4 regions of the Streptosporangium sp. NPDC003464 genome follow, and region 4 is predicted to be linked to each of the others. Evidence: riboswitches for the same ligand, from Rfam matches in the RefSeq annotation. Region 4 holds a riboswitch; each other region holds the start of a gene.
The links. A riboswitch is a leader RNA that binds a small molecule or an ion and turns the genes downstream of it on or off. The one in region 4 is predicted to bind cyclic di-AMP.
Positions count from the first base shown of each region.

Region 1 (3,724 bases), on a different contig from region 4:
GACTGGTTGAAGCGGGCGGCGTTGGCGTAGGGCCGGAAGGACGCGATCGCGCCGCTCTCCTGGCGGTAGGCCTTCAGGCCCTCGAAGAGCTCCTGGGCGTAGTGGAAGACCGCGGTCGCCGGGTCCAGGCTCAGCGGGCCGTACGGCGTGAGCCGCGCGTCGTGCCAGCCCTCCCCCTCGGTGTAGTCGATCGAGATCATGTGATCGGTGAATGCCTGCCCGAACCCGGGGCTCGCCAGTACCTGCTCACGCTCGGCTGCGGTGCGAGCGTGGTCGGAGAGCTGCACGTCGAAGCTGAGCTTCTGAGCGGTGGTCATGGCGGAGATCCTTCTCTTGAGGCGGTCTGCCCTTGGATCCATTCTGCGATGGACCCAGGTAACGGGAAACTACTGCATCTGTGTCGAAAACCGGCACTGCCGGGATAAACAAAGACGCGCCTGACAGCTCTTGTGAGCCGCCAGACGCGTCTGGGTGGGGGAGGCGGCTCTGTCAGCCGGCTACTCGGGCGGTGATGTCGTCACCGATCTCGTGAGTGGTCCGGCCGGTCCAGCCGGTGAGCCGCTCGACCAGGTCGTCGGCGACGGCCTGCTCGACCTTGGCGGCCTCGTCGGCCAGCCCGAGGTGGTCCAGGAGCATGGCGACCGACAGGATCGTGGCGGTCGGGTCGGCCTTGCCCTGGCCCGCGATGTCGGGGGCGCTGCCGTGGACCGGCTCGAACATGCTCGGCGCGGTCCGGTCGGGGTTGATGTTGCCGCTGGCCGCCAGGCCGATGCCGCCGGCGACGGCGGCGCCGATGTCGGTGATGATGTCGCCGAAGAGGTTGTCGGTGACGATCACGTCGAACCGCTCCGGCTGGGTGACGAAGAACATCGAGGCCGCGTCGACGTGGCAGTAGTCGGTCTGGACGTCGGGGTATTCCAGGCCGACCCGGTCGAACGTGCGGGCCCAGAGGTCACCGGCGTAGGTGAGCACGTTGGTCTTGTGGACCAGCGTCAGCTTCTTGCGGGGACGACCGAGCGCCTTGTCGAAGGCGTAGCGGACGACGCGCTCGACGCCGAAGGCGGTGTTCAGCGACTCCTGGGTGGCGACCTCGTGCGGGGTGCCGCGGCGCAGCACGCCGCCCGCGCCCGCGTAGAGGCTCTCGGTGCCCTCACGGACGACGACCATGTCGATGTCCTCGGGGCGGGCCTTGCCCAGCGGGGTCTCGACGCCGGGGAAGAGCTTGACCGGACGGAGGTTGACGTAGTGGTCGAGCTCGAAGCGGAGCCTGAGCAGCAGGTCGCGCTCCAGGATGCCCGGCGGCACGCTGGGGTCGCCGATCGCGCCGAGCAGGATCGCGTCGTATCCGCGCAGCTCGTCCAGGACCGCGTCGGGAAGGGTCTCACCGGTCCGGTGGTAGCGCTTGGCGCCGAGATCGTAGGTGACGGTCTCCACCTTCGTGCCGACCGCTTCGAGCACCTTCAGGCCCTCGGTGACGACCTCGACTCCGATCCCGTCCCCGGGGATGACTGCCAGACGAATGTTGCGCGAATCCATGCAGGCACCTTACCGGTCCGTCTCGGTAATCGAACACCGATCTCACCCATCGGACATTTTCGCGCGTACGGGACCTCATGATCCACAGCTGTCCTGGCTCTTATGATCCCTTTGTCCGCTTTTGCGACGTATTGACCCTTTCGTTAAGTTTCGTTATGGTCCTCTGCATTCGAACCGATGCCTAATCCGCCGGGCCGTCCCCCCTTCGGCCTGCGCGGAGCCGGGGAACCACTTCCGGGACCCACGGCCGCCCAGGACTCCGCGCTTCGCCTGGCGGAGCCATGTCCTGAGCCGCCTTCACGGATCCCTTGGGGCGAATCAGCGCTTCGCGCGCCGTAGGGCGGCCTCCACGCCCGAGCCCGACAGCTAACCCGGCCGGCCCTATGGAAGGAACCATCCTGTCCGGCAAGATTCACCCCCGCGTCCTGTCCCTGCTCGTCGCCGGCGCCGCCGTGCTCGCGACCCCGTCCCTCGCGCTGGCCGACTCCCCCAAGGCCGACTCTCCCAAGGCCGACGCCCCCGCCCCCGTCACCGCCACCGCGCCGCTCACCGGGCCCAAGCTCAAGGAGATCGTCACCAAGGATGCTCCCGTGCCCGCCTGGAAGAAGGCCGTGAAGTGGGCCATGTCCAAGCGCGGCACGCCTTACGTCTGGGGCGGCACCGGCAACGGCGGCTTCGACTGCTCCGGCCTGATGCTCCGCGCCTACGGCGCCGCCGGGATCAAGCTGCCCCGCGTGGCCGCCGACCAGTACGCGGCGTTCTCCAAGAAGGTCTCCTGGAAGAACCTCAAGCCCGGCGACCTCGTCTTCTTCCACAATCTCGGGCACGTCGGCATGATCACCAAGCCGGGTTACATGGTCCACGCCCCGCAGACCGGCGACGTGGTCAAGGAGGAGAAGCTCAACTCCTGGCGTCGCAGCACGTTCGTCGGCGGCGTCCGCCCCGACCGCGCGGGCGTGAAGCTCGCCGCCGAACAGGCCAAGCTCGCGGCCCAGCCCGCCCCCACGATGCTCCAGGCCACCCCCTGATCCCCGGAGGGCGCCGGTCACCCGGACCGGCGCCCCGCGGGTCGGGATGAGAGCCCTACCCGGCTAGCGGGTGGGAGCGCCCCCGTTGTCGCGGCGGTCCAGGGCGGTCTGGAGCGCGTCGGCGGCCTCGTCTTCGGCGTCTTCGGGACGGTTCCAGGGATACATGTCGTACATGGCGATTCTCATCTCGGTCGCATGCGGGCAGGGAGAGATGGTCCGGACTCCGGTCACGGATCGGACCGGGCCTGAGTGCCGCGGGTCCGGATCGCGGACCGGCGGCGCGGGGCCGGCGTGCGCCGCCACACCGCGGCGGGCTGCCGGCCTGCCCTGTCAGGCCCCGCCGCGGCAGGTAATGAGTGCGAGAACCTGGCGCATTTCCTGCCAGGTTACCTGCCCGTACGGACACCGTCCCGCACTCCGTACACACTTCTCACATGCTGAGACGCACAACGGCTGCCGCCCCCGGCTTCCCGGGGACGGCAGCCGTCGCCGTGCGCGCTAGTCGGCCAGGTCGACCGAGCGACCGCTGTCGGCGCCGATCTCGGCGCCGATCACGTCGAGCACGTCGGCCGGGATGGCGGAGTCGACGGTCAGCGCGATGAGGGCCTTGCCGCCCTTCGCGTCCCGGGCCACCTGCATCGAGGCGATGTTGATGCTGTGGTCGCCGAGGATGCGGCCGACGACGCCGACGATGCCGGGGCGGTCGGTGTAGGTGAAGAACGACAGGTGGTCGGTCGGCTCGATCTCCATCTGGTAGCCGTTGACCTCGACGATCTTGGTGATCTGACGCGGGCCCGACAGGGTGCCCGAGACCGAGACCGTGCGGCCGTCGGCCAGCACGCCGCGGACGGTGACGACGTTGCGCCAGTCGGGGCTCTCGGAGCTGGTGACCAGCTCGACGGTCACGCCGCGGTCCTTGGCCAGGAGCGGGGCGTTGACGTAGGTGACCGAGTCTTCGACCACGTCGGTGAAGATGCCCTTGAGCGCCGCCAGCTCCAGCACGCGGACGTCCTGGGAGGCGATCTCACCGCGGACCTCGACGTCAAGCCTGGTGGCGACCTCGCCCGCGAGGGCGGTGAAGACCCGGCCGAGCTTCTCGGCCAGCGGCAGGCCCGGCTTGACGTCCTCGGCGACGACGCCGCCCTGGACGTTGACCGCGT
Region 1 covers NZ_JBSFPS010000042.1:14,315-18,038, forward strand. The annotation lists gene ACWDS7_RS12320 (branched-chain amino acid aminotransferase) at 1-317, opposite strand, end outside; gene ACWDS7_RS12325 (3-isopropylmalate dehydrogenase) at 490-1,536, opposite strand; cyclic di-AMP (ydaO/yuaA leader) riboswitch at 1,705-1,932, shown strand; gene ACWDS7_RS12330 (C40 family peptidase) at 1,920-2,564, shown strand; gene ACWDS7_RS12335 (hypothetical protein) at 2,628-2,750, opposite strand; gene serA (phosphoglycerate dehydrogenase) at 3,063-3,724, opposite strand, start outside.
Region 1: linked by a shared signal. The riboswitch ahead of ACWDS7_RS12330 (C40 family peptidase) and the one ahead of ACWDS7_RS17590 (CHAP domain-containing protein) in region 4 are both predicted to bind cyclic di-AMP.

Region 2 (3,724 bases), on a different contig from region 4:
CCCAGCTGCCCCGTGATAATTTGGTGGAATCTGTTTGATTAAGGAGTTGGTCAATGCTCGCCCAACAGCGGCAGCAGGCGATTTTGGAGCGGGTGCGCAGCAGCGGCGGGGTCCGGGTCGCCGACCTCGTCCGCGAGCTCGGCGTGTCCGACATGACGATCCGCAGGGATCTCGAGGTGCTGGCCGAGCGCGGCCTGGTGGAGAAGGTGCACGGCGGGGCCACCGTCGCCGGCCCCGGCTCGACCGAGGAGCCCGGCTTCGCCGCCAAGTCGGTGCGCCAGCAGCCGGAGAAGGAGGCGATCGCCCGGCACGCGGCCCAGCTCGTCCGGCCCGGCACGGCCATCGCGCTGTCGGCCGGGACCACGACCTGGACGCTGGCCGGTTCCGTGGTCGACGTGCCCGACCTGACGGTGATCACCAACTCGATCCGGATCGCCGACGTCTTCCACCGCTCCCCCCGCCCGGACCGCACCGTCGTGCTGACCGGCGGCGTCCGCACCCCCTCCGACGCGCTGGTCGGGCCGGTGGCCGTGGCGGCGATCCGCGGGCTCCACGTGGACACCCTGTTCCTCGGCGTGCACGGGATGAGCGCCCGCGCCGGGTTCACCACGCCCAACCTGCTGGAGGCGGAGACCAACCGCGAGCTGGTCGCCTCCGCGCACCGCCTGGTGGTGCTCGCCGACCACACCAAGTGGGGGACGGTGGGGATCAGCACGATCGCCGAGCTGGCCCAGGCCCACGTGGTGATCACCGACTCCGGCCTGCCGGAGGAAGCCCGCGACGAGCTCACCGCCCAGGTGGGCGAGCTGATCATCACCGAGCCGCAGCAGGAGAGCGAGGCGCTGAGCCGATGAAGCGCACCATCACCCACCTGGCCGACGGCCGGGAACTGTTCTACTTCGACCGGCACGACAGCGCCGACCGCGGCGCGATCGACCAGCGGGACCTGCCGCCCCGCCCGGCGGCCTCCGAGCTGCGCTACGACCCGCTCACCGAGGAGTGGATCGCGGTGGCCGGGCACCGCCAGGGCCGCACCTTCCTCCCCCCGGCGAGTGAGTGCCCGCTGTGCCCGTCGACCCCCGGCCATCTGACCGAGGTCCCCTCAGCCTCCTACGACGTGGTCGTCTTCGAGAACCGCTTCCCCTCCTTCTCCTCCCAGATCGGCGAATACCACCAGGTCGGAGGGTTGAGCGAGGTCCGCCCGGGGGCCGGGCGGTGCGAGGTGGTCTGCTTCACCTCCGATCACGACTCCTCCTTCTCCGCGCTCTCGGCCGACCAGGTCGACCTGGTCATGGAGGCGTGGATCGACCGTACGGCGGAGCTGTCGGCGATGCCGGGCGTGGAGCAGGTGTTCTGCTTCGAGAACCGGGGGGCGGAGATCGGGATCACCCTGGCCCACCCCCACGGCCAGATCTACGCCTACCCCTACGTGACCCCGCGCACCAAGCTCTCCCTCGCCGCGGCCGGACGCCACCGGGAGCGGACCGGCCGCAACCTGTTCGCCGACGTGCTGGCCGCCGAGCGGGAGGCCGGGATCCGCGTGGTCGCCTCGAACGAGCACTGGACGGCCTTCGTCCCCGCCGCGGCGCGCTGGCCCGTGGAGGTCCACCTCTACCCGCACCGCCAGGTCCCCGACCTGGGCGCGCTGGAGCCCGCCGAGCGCGCGGCGTTCGGTCCGCTCTACACGGAGGTGCTGCGCCGCCTGGACGGGCTGTACGGCGTGGTCATGCCGTACGTCGCGGCCTGGCACCAGGCGCCGGTGAACGTCGGGCGCGACCTCTCCTACGCGCACCTGGAGCTGTTCAGCATCCGGCGGGCGCCGAACAAGCTGAAGTATCTCGCCGGGTCGGAGTCGGCCATGGGGGCTTTCGTGAACGACGTCCTTCCCGAGGAGGCGGCGCGCCTTTTGCGAGAAGTTGTCACAGGATGATCACTTATTAGTCTCAGATTGGGGTCGCGTTACCTGGGGTTTACCACTACTATCCTCACACATCGGACCTAATGTCCGAAATGCCTAATTCCGGGCGCGTCGCCCGGGAGCCGGGGAACCACCGCACTTGGGGTGAACCACTTCGGTGGAAGGGCTTCCTCCAGCCCGAACCCGTCAGCTAACCCGGTAGGCGGATGGAGAGGAGAGTCGTGGCGGCTCTATCCCCCACGTTCCGTCGCCATGCGGCCTTGACCATTTCCGTGGTTTCGGTCCTCGCGTTCACCTCCGGCACGGCGACCGCGGGCAGCGCGGCCCCCAAGCCCAAGACCGCGGGCAGCGCGGCCCCCAAACCCAAGGAGTCCCAGCTCCGCGCCGAACTGGCCGACCTGAACAAGCGGGTCGACACGCTCATCGAGACCTACGCCGCCAAGCGCGAGTCCCTCAGGAAGGCCCAGGCCGCGGAGGTGGTCGCCAAGGCGGACCTGCGCAAGGCCGAGACCGCCTACCAGGAGGCCGACAAGCAGGTCGACTCCATCGCCCAGCTCCGCTACCAGAGCAGCACCGGCGACCTACCGTCCCTGCTGTTCTCCACCAACATCGACATGGGCGGCGCCGCGATCATGCAGCAGCTCACCGCCCAGCAGAGCGCCTACCTGCAGGGCTTCGCCCAGAGCCGGGACCTGAAGAAACAGGCGGCGGAGAAGGCGGCCCGGCTCACCGAGCAGATCGGCCAGGAGACCGCGGCGGTGGCCACCCAGCGCAAGGAGGCCGAGAAGCTGATCGACGCCATCGAGAAGAAGCTCGACGCGCTCGTCCCCACGGGCTCCGGCCGCCGGGCCGACGGCAGTTGGGCGCCCCAACTGCCCACGGGCGCCGACAACATCACCGACCGCACCCGGATCATGCGCGAGGCCATCGAGAAGCGCTTCGCCCTGCCCTACACGGTCGGCTGCTACCGGGCCGTGAACGACGGCGGCGAACACCCGCTCGGCCGCGCCTGCGACTTCATGATGAGCACCGGCGGCTCGATGCCCTCGGCCGCCCACGTCAAGCTCGGCGACGAGATCGCCGCCTGGGCCGTCAAGAACAGGGCCAGCCTCGGCGTCAAATACGTGATCTGGCGCCAGCGCATCAACTCCGGCTCCGGCTGGCGTCCCATGTCCGACCGCGGCGGCGTCACCGCCAACCACTTCGACCACACGCACATCTCGATGTACTAGCGTCCTGCTGTCCTGTCCTGACCTGCGCCTGCGCCGCTGTGGCGACGGCCCTGACGAACACGCGGCGACCTTGATGCGGGCGGCGAGCCGCAGCGCGACGCTTCCGGAAGCGGGACGTCACGCGGCTTGCCGCCCCTCGGCGGAGCGAGGACGCGCTCCTGCTTGCCGCCGAGCGGCTTGACCTGCCCACGCGCGTGGACGATGCCGCGCGGGCGCAGGCCGGGGCGCCCAACCGTTCCCGGACAGCCGGTTTGTGGGCGTATCCCACGCGGCGACTTGCAGCGACTGGGGCGAGTAGTGCTCGTTGAGCACTACCTGCGACGCCTCCACGTATCTACCTTCTTCTCTTCTCTCCCAGGCGCTCTGTCGGTTTGTGTCCCCGGCTGTCCTGAAGTCGCTGGACATCCCAGGCAGCCTCCCCGGAGTGCGGACGGCGCCGCTGGAGCGCACGCGCTGTCACATTGCCGGCAGCGCCGCCCGGACAGGCGGCGCCGCCCGACGGAAAGGGGACGGAGCGGGAGAAGCGGAGGGAGAAGGCGGAGGAGAAGCGGAAGGGGTCGCCGGACGGCCTGGT
Region 2 covers NZ_JBSFPS010000117.1:22,191-25,914, forward strand. The annotation lists gene ACWDS7_RS25040 (DeoR/GlpR family DNA-binding transcription regulator) at 54-854, shown strand; gene galT (galactose-1-phosphate uridylyltransferase) at 851-1,930, shown strand; cyclic di-AMP (ydaO/yuaA leader) riboswitch at 2,002-2,137, shown strand; gene ACWDS7_RS25050 (coiled-coil domain-containing protein) at 2,191-3,150, shown strand.
Region 2: linked by a shared signal. The riboswitch ahead of ACWDS7_RS25050 (coiled-coil domain-containing protein) and the one ahead of ACWDS7_RS17590 (CHAP domain-containing protein) in region 4 are both predicted to bind cyclic di-AMP.

Region 3 (3,724 bases), on a different contig from region 4:
GGCGGCTCCAAGGACCTGGACCTCCAGATCGCCGCGGCCGGCAACACCGAGGTCGTCAAGGCCAAGATGCGGACCATGGAGTCGCTGGGCCTCAAGGACGGCATCGAGGACATCCTCATCACGCTCAGCGGCCAGTACCACGTGATCCGCCCGGTCAGCGGCCGGGGCGGCAAGGGGCTCTTCCTCTATCTGGCGCTGGACCGCAGCCGGGCCAACCTGGCGCTCGCGCGGCACAACATGCGCGGCATCGAGGAGAAGCTCGAAATCTGATCCTCCGGTACGGCTTGCGCCCCGGGAGGCGCGGGCCGTACCGGAGCTCAACGCTCGGCGGCGGAGGTGAGCTCGTCGATCGCGGCGACGAACTCGGGCCAGAGCGGGCGCGGCAGGTCGTGGCCCATGCCGGGAAAGGTGATCAGTCTGGCCCCGGGGACCGCCTCGGCCGTGGCGACCCCGCCGGGCAGCGGCACGAGCTGGTCGTCCTCGCCGTGCATCACGAGGGTGGGCACCGTGATGTTCTTCAGCAGCGGCGCGCGGTCGCCGGAGGCGATGATCCCGGCGAGCTGCCTGGCCGTCCCCGCCGGGTCGTAGCAGCGGTCGTAGCTCAGCCCGGCCAGCCGGGCGATCCGCTCGCGGTCGAGCGGGTAGCCCGGCGAGCCGATGACCTCCCAGGTCAGCAGCGACTGCCGGATGGCCGCCTCGCGGTCGGGCGAGACGAGCGCCATGAGCGCCGCCATCGCGGCCTCGGTGGGCGGGGCGGCGTGCACGCTGGGGGTGGACATGATGGAGGTGAGGCTGCGCACCCGGTGCGGGGAGCGGATCGCCAGCGTCTGGGCGATCATGCCGCCCATCGAGGCGCCGACCACGTGGGCGGACTCCCACCCGAGCGCGTCGAGCAGCCCGGCGGCGTCGTCGGCCATGTCGCCCAGCAGGTAGGGGGGCTGCCCGTCGCCGCCGAAGGCGGGCACGGCGGCGCCGTGGAGGTGGGTGGACTCCCCGGCGTCCCGGTTGTCGAAGCGGACCACGTGGTGCCCGCGGTCGGCGAGCAGCTCACAGAGCCCCTCGTCCCAGTGGATGCGCTGGGCGCCGAGCCCCATGATCAGTAGGAGCGGGCGGCCTCCGGGCGCGCCGAAGGTGTCGTAGGCGAGCTCGATGCCGTTCGCCCGGGCGCGCCGGGTCATGGCGCTCCCGCCGCACCGGATGCCATGCTGGTCATGCCGGACAGAATGTCATTCTGTGGAAATGAGAGCAAGAGCGGACGCCCGGTGTGGGCGTCCGCTCCTGTCTTCGCGGGAGGCGAGCTTCTGCGGGGGCGAGTCTCGCTGGGGAGGCGAGCCTCGGGGTTACTTGTTGACCACCTGCGGCGGGGTGGCCGGGTTGTTGTCGATCCGGCCCCACGCGCCCGCGGAGAACGGCACGGGCTGGTTCTTCTTGCCCGGGCCGCTGCCCCACTTGGTGATGACGTAGTCGACCTTGATGTGGCCCATGCCACCGTTGCCGTCCACACCGAGCGTGTCGGAGTTGAACGTGCCGCCGGTCAGGTCGGCGAAGGTCTTGGCGTCGAGGTCGATCATGACACCGCTGCTGGAGGGCACGCCGGGGCCGCGGTCGCCGACGAAGAACTTGGCCTTCTTGCCCTTGTAGACGACGTAACCCTCGGTCATCAGCGGCCAGCTCGGGCTGGCGATCATGCCCTTCTGCATCGGCTTGCCGCTCGCGGGCAGGCCGGTGTCCCCGGCGCGGCCGGAGGAGTCGTCCCAGAAGTAGGAGGCCTTGGTCGAGCCCTTCAGGAGGGCGACCTCGGAGCCGGAGCCGGAGCCGGGGGTGGAGGCGCCGGTGTCGGCCGCTGCGGGGAGAGCCGAGACGACGGCCGAGGAGGTCAGGACACTCGCACCGAGGAGGGCGGCGGCCACGAAACGGTTCTTACGCATACCAAGGGAGAAACGCATGAGGTAAAAAGACTCTTTCGCGAGGGAACGGGGAGGCGCGTGCGCCGTGAAGAGGCGCAGGCGGATACGCGCTCACAGGACAGAAGAGGCGTAGCAAGCTGTGCTGGCGCTACGCGGAGCGCGGCGGGGGGCCGCGTTCGGACGCGGCGAGGAAGTCTTAGAGGGCCGGCACCAACGGGGTGGACGCCGGCGGCAAGAGGGCGTGGTGCCCCATGTGGTGATCTCCTCTCCATCTCGTCTACCGGGTTAGCTGACGGATTCGGGCGGTGGAGTTGCCCTACCGCCGCACGTTCGCGGCGGATTCACCCCAAGAAGTGGGTCCCCGGTTCCCGTGACCCTGAGGGCCTCCGGGATTCGACGTCGGCCGGCCGCTCCTTCTATTGAAGGGCAGGTCGCCAACCGATCACGAATAGGACACTACCCCCCATTCAGGGACAAAGCAAAACAAAACCCATGGAAACCCCAGAAGATCTACCTCAACAGCCAAGAAAAGGCCATTGGTCAAGCCTTGACCGTGCCTACCGGGAACGCCGACCCCATTGGAACTGTTAGGAGAGTTACTTAACGGCTTATCAGTGATCAAGCTGTTGAGCTGGGGATACGCCCCTTCTCCCGGCTGAATGCGGCCCCTCGGCGGACAGGGGCGGGATCTCCCTCACCATGGCCGCGGCCGGCGTGCCGGCCCTTTGTCGGCGGCCCTCATTACCTCCGTACACGCCTATGAGTCGAGGAAAACACCCATCAGCCGGGCCTGTGCCCGCTCTCCGGAAGATCCAGGAACGCCCGTCCCCATCCCGGGCAAAGCCGCGGTCATGGCATCCATCCGCCGCAGGACCGGGACGAGATCGGCACCGCCGACGCCGGCGGCGGGAAAAGGCCACCGGTCCCAGCCCGGTCAACGGCTCCCGCACCCACCGTCCACGGGCTTCTCCCAGCCCCCGGGCTCCGGCGTCCCGGCGGATCCGGCGGGCGGCCCGGGTCCGCCGTCCGGGTGAGCGCCGCCCGGGACCCGCGGCCGTAGGCGATGCCGACAGTAGTGTGGGCCCGTGCTGATCGCCCTCGGTTGCGCGGTGCTCCTCACGGTCCTTTACGCACTGGCGGTGTACGGCACGGCCGGGCCGGCGGCGATCGGAGCGGTCGCCGCCGCGCCGGCCGTCACCCTCGTGGCCGTCATGCACGGCGGGAGTCTCCAGGACTCCGTCGGCGCGGGAGGGCTCACGGCGGGCGGCGCCGCGATGGCATGGGCCATCGGGCGTTCCCACCGTCGCCGCAGGGCCGACCGTGCGGCGCTCGCCGCCTACCGGGCCGCCGCCGAGGCCGTGCCCCGGCTGGCCGCCATCACCGAACGCGACCGCCTCGCCGCCGAACTCCACGACGTGGCCGCCCACCGGCTCACCGGGATCGTGGTCGCCTCGGCCGCCGCCCTCCGCCTCGACGACCCGGTCCGCGCCGCCGAGGCCGTCACCCACGCCGCCGACGCGGGCCGCCAGGCCGTGGCCGAACTCGACCGCCTCTGCGCCCTGGACCGCCGCGGCCGTACCTTCGCCCTCGGCGACATCGACACCCTCCTCATCGGCCGTCCCGGCGTGACCTACCACCGCACGGTCGCCACCGCGCCGCCCGAACTCGCCGCGGTCGCCTTCCGCGTGGTCCGCGAGGCTCTGACGAACGCGATGCGCTACGCCACCGGCGCCGCCGTCCACGTCCGGGTGGAAGCCGTCCACGACACCTCGGCGGCACCGGCCGCCACCGGCCCGGTGCCCGCTCCGGCCAGCGAC
Region 3 covers NZ_JBSFPS010000028.1:24,001-27,724, reverse strand. The annotation lists gene ACWDS7_RS09255 (hypothetical protein) at 1-270, shown strand, start outside; gene ACWDS7_RS09250 (alpha/beta fold hydrolase) at 318-1,178, opposite strand; gene ACWDS7_RS09245 (hypothetical protein) at 1,341-1,928, opposite strand; cyclic di-AMP (ydaO/yuaA leader) riboswitch at 2,167-2,316, opposite strand; gene ACWDS7_RS09240 (histidine kinase) at 2,993-3,724, shown strand, end outside.
Region 3: linked by a shared signal. The riboswitch ahead of ACWDS7_RS09245 (hypothetical protein) and the one ahead of ACWDS7_RS17590 (CHAP domain-containing protein) in region 4 are both predicted to bind cyclic di-AMP.

Region 4 (3,724 bases):
CGGCGTTCCACGGCGGGGTGAAGGAGGCGAGCTTGGCGGTCAGGCCCGCCTCGCTGAAGCTCTTCACCGTGTCGAAGGAGGTCTTGATGGCCGGGTTGCTCTCGATGACGAGCTGGTTGCTCTTGTCGAAGTAGGAGACGTTGCCGTTCTTCGGCGCCTCCTGCGACAGGATCACGTTGTAGAGGGTGTTGGGACCGTCGAGGAATTTGGGGTCGCCCTTGCCGGGGTTGGCGGCCTGGAACTTCTTGCCGACCTCCATGAAGGCGTTCCAGTCCGGCCAGAGCTTGCCGACCTCTTCTCGGTCGGTGGGCAGCCCGGCCTTCTTGAACAGGTCCGTGCGGTAGCACATGGTCATGCCGCCGATGTCGGTGCCGAGGGCGAACAGCTTGTTGTCGGCGTTGATGCCGTTGTCCCACTTCGCCGCAGGGAAGTCGGCCTTGCGGCTGTCCAGCCCGTACTCGGCCAGGTCGGTGAAGAACTGCGGGCGGGCCTTCATGAGGCCCATGGCGCCCTCGTCCAGGGCGATGATGTCGGCCGCGCCGCTGCCGGCCTGCAGGCGCTGGAGCAGCTGGGGCAGGTAGACGTCCTCGAAGCGGTCCGTCAGGTTCTGGTACTTGACCTGGATGTTCGGGTGCGCGGCGTTCCACGTCTCCACGGCCTTGTCATAGCCGAAGTTCTCGCCGCCGCCGAAGGTGTGCACGGTGATGGTCACCGGCTCGGCGGCCGGCGCGGAGCTGCCGCCGCCGGCCGCGGGCTTGGCGGGCTCACTCGAACCGCAGGAGGTGATCGCCAGGGCGGTGGCCGCCATGACCGCGACCGCGGCGAGCTTGCCCTGCCGCTTGTTGTTCAACATTCCGGACCCCTCTCAGGTGGTCGCCCGAATCGGTGGGAGGTGACATCGCGGACCGGTCCCCGACAAACGCGGCCGGCGACGGGGTGTTCCCTCAATGTGCTTTGGGAGCGCTCCCACGAAGAGTGGACGACAGGCAGCCGGGACGTCAATATGCCGAAACTCAACCGTTACATCTGGCCTGCTCAGGGCGGATGAACAGGGGCATAACTCACAAACTCCCCAGATAGCTGTTTGGGAGCGCTCCCATCAAACGGTGACACACCAGGACATTCCGTACGGGAGGCCGCCTCGCCGGCGGGGTGGGGACGCCGGAAGGGGCCCGGCTCGAATGAGCCGGGCCCCTTCCCGTGGCTGTGGACCCGTGGCCGTGAAACGGCCTGCGCGTCTGTCGATCAGCCGCTGTAGACCGGGTAGCCGTAGCCGACGACCTGGGACTTGGGCCGGACGCGCTGCTCGACCTTGCCGTTGCCGGTGTTGCCCTCGATCGTGCTGATCGTGCCGTCGCCGTTGTCCTTCTTCACGAAGCCGACGTGGTCGATCCCGCTGATGCGCTTGCCGCCGTTCCAGTCGAAGTAGACGACGGCGCCGGGCTTGGCGACGTTGCCCCAGTGCTTGTTGTCCTTGAACCACTGGGCGTGGGCGACGGTGTAGGCGTCCCAGCCCATGGTGGGCCGGATGCCGGCCTGCTCGCCGACCCAGGAGACGAACATCGCGCACCAGGGGGCGTTGGCGTAGGCCCGCACGTTGCCGCCGTCGCGGGCGACGGTCTCCTTGGCGCGGACGGAGGAGACGTACCAGGACTGGAACTTCGTCCCGCCGCCCTGGGCGTTCTCCGAGACGCCGACCTGCTTGGCGGCGATCTTCAGGACCTGCGCGGCGGTGACCTTCGGCAGGCGCTCGGCCTGGACCTGGAGGGGCGTCCTGGAAGTCTTGGCGGTCTTGGAGACCTCGACCGGAGGGGCGGCGACGGGGGCCTGCCCGGGGGTGTCCGCCAGGGCGGCGGGGACTGCTACGACGGTGCCACCCAGGGCGATGGAGGCGCCCAGAACGATGCGGGCCAGGTGACGGGTCTTGGGGGTGAGGCGGTTCTTGGCCATGCGGGGGTGTGACTCCTTGCTTCGCTTCTCATGCCGCCTACCGGGTTAGCTGACGGGTTCGGGCTGGGAAGTGCCCTACGGCGCGCAGGCGCCGATTCACCCCAAGAACGTGGTTCCCCGGTTCCGCGAGACTCGCGGATTCGGCGGCCGTGCTCACCGGCGGAGTGATCCGTTCCGATGGAGCACGGTCGGGCAATGTGATGGCAACGTGTAGGCCTCGGTTGACCTAGGCGTTCACCAGGAATGAGTAGAAGCTACGTGAACCGGACAAACGATTACAAGTGGGGCACATTGCCTTGACTTGGGAATACGTCCGATTCGAGGGGGAAGACTTGGTCCCCCTCAAGATCGCCGGGCCCGCGCCCGCCGGCCGGCGCGGAGCCGGAAACGCCTGTGTGGCAGGGGTTCGCGGGCGGCGGCGCCGCCGGAGGGCCGCCGTGCCGCCCCCGCTCCGTCCCAGGGCTTCACCATCATCGTAGATCTTTTAAAAGAAGGCCGCTTTACCTGCGAAAACACCCTTTTCGATCATTGTTTCGGGCCGGTCCAGGCATGGATCAGCGGCATCAGCACCCGGTCGACCGTCTCCTCGACGAAGCCCTCGTCCAGTGGCTTGCCGGTGATGAGCAGCCGGTGCCAGACCAGGGCCTCGGTGACCGTCCTTATCTCGCCGGGATCGACCGGTCCCGGCAGCTCGCCCCGCTCGCGGGCGCGGTCGAGCAGCGGGGTGGTGCCGGTGATGTCGGGCCGCGGCACGTGCTCGCGCAGGGCGGCCGCCAGGGCGGGGGTGGTGAGCAGGGCGGGCACCAGCCCGAAGACCAGGCTGTGCTGCTGCTCCAGGATCCGGCAGAACCCGGCCACCACCGCCACGAGGTCACCGCGCATCGATCCGGTGTCGGGCGGCGGCGCGACGTCGATCTTCAGATGGTTGCGGACCAGGTCCACCACCAGGGCCTCCTTGCCCGGCCAGCGGCGGTAGATCGTGGCCTTGCTCGCGCTGGCCCGTCTGGCGATCTGGTCGACGGACATGCGGTCGAACCCGACCTCGGAGAGCAGTTCCATGGTCGCGTCGAGAATCGCCCGCTCTCGCCTGGGGTCGAGACGCAAGGTGCCTCCGGTGGGTCACGAGTGCTGTGTGATCGCCTTGAATCGTACGCCCGTGAGCTCCTCCGACGTCTCCCACAGCCGCCGGGCCACGCTCTCGTCCAGCGCCTTGGGCGAGGGGGTCAGCGGCTGCGGGCCGGGGCCGACGAACAGGCCCCCGGTCACCTCGGGAGAGGTGGCGGCGTAAAGGGAGGGGACCGCCCCCTTGTCCGGAGACTGGATCGTCAGTCGCATGAGAGCGTTGACCGGCCCGGTGAGCACGCCCAGCTTCATGATGCCGGTGGCCGTCGCGCCGGGGTGGGCGGCCACGCTGAGCAGTTGTCCCCCCGCCCGGCGCTGCAGCTCCAGCGTGAACATCAGGTTGGCCAGCTTCGATCTGCCGTAGGCCGTGAAGCGCCCGTAGTGGCGTTCGAGCCCCAGGTCGTCGAAGTCGATCCGGCCCAGGCTGTGCGCGTCGCTGGAGACCGTGACGACCCGGGCGCCGGGCCGGGCCAGCAGGTGCGGCAGCAGCAGCCCGGTCAGGGCGAAGTGTCCCAGGTGATTGGTGCCGAACTGCATCTCGAAGCCGTCGGCGGTGGTCTGCCGGGGGATCATGCCGACCCCCGCGTTGTTGACCAGTATGTCGAGGGGCCCGTCGAAGGCGGCGGCGAACGCCCGCACCGAACCCAGGTCG
Region 4 covers NZ_JBSFPS010000069.1:8,429-12,152, forward strand. The annotation lists gene ACWDS7_RS17585 (ABC transporter substrate-binding protein) at 1-853, opposite strand, end outside; gene ACWDS7_RS17590 (CHAP domain-containing protein) at 1,246-1,950, opposite strand; cyclic di-AMP (ydaO/yuaA leader) riboswitch at 1,971-2,106, opposite strand; gene ACWDS7_RS17595 (TetR/AcrR family transcriptional regulator) at 2,476-3,054, opposite strand; gene ACWDS7_RS17600 (oxidoreductase) at 3,070-3,724, opposite strand, start outside.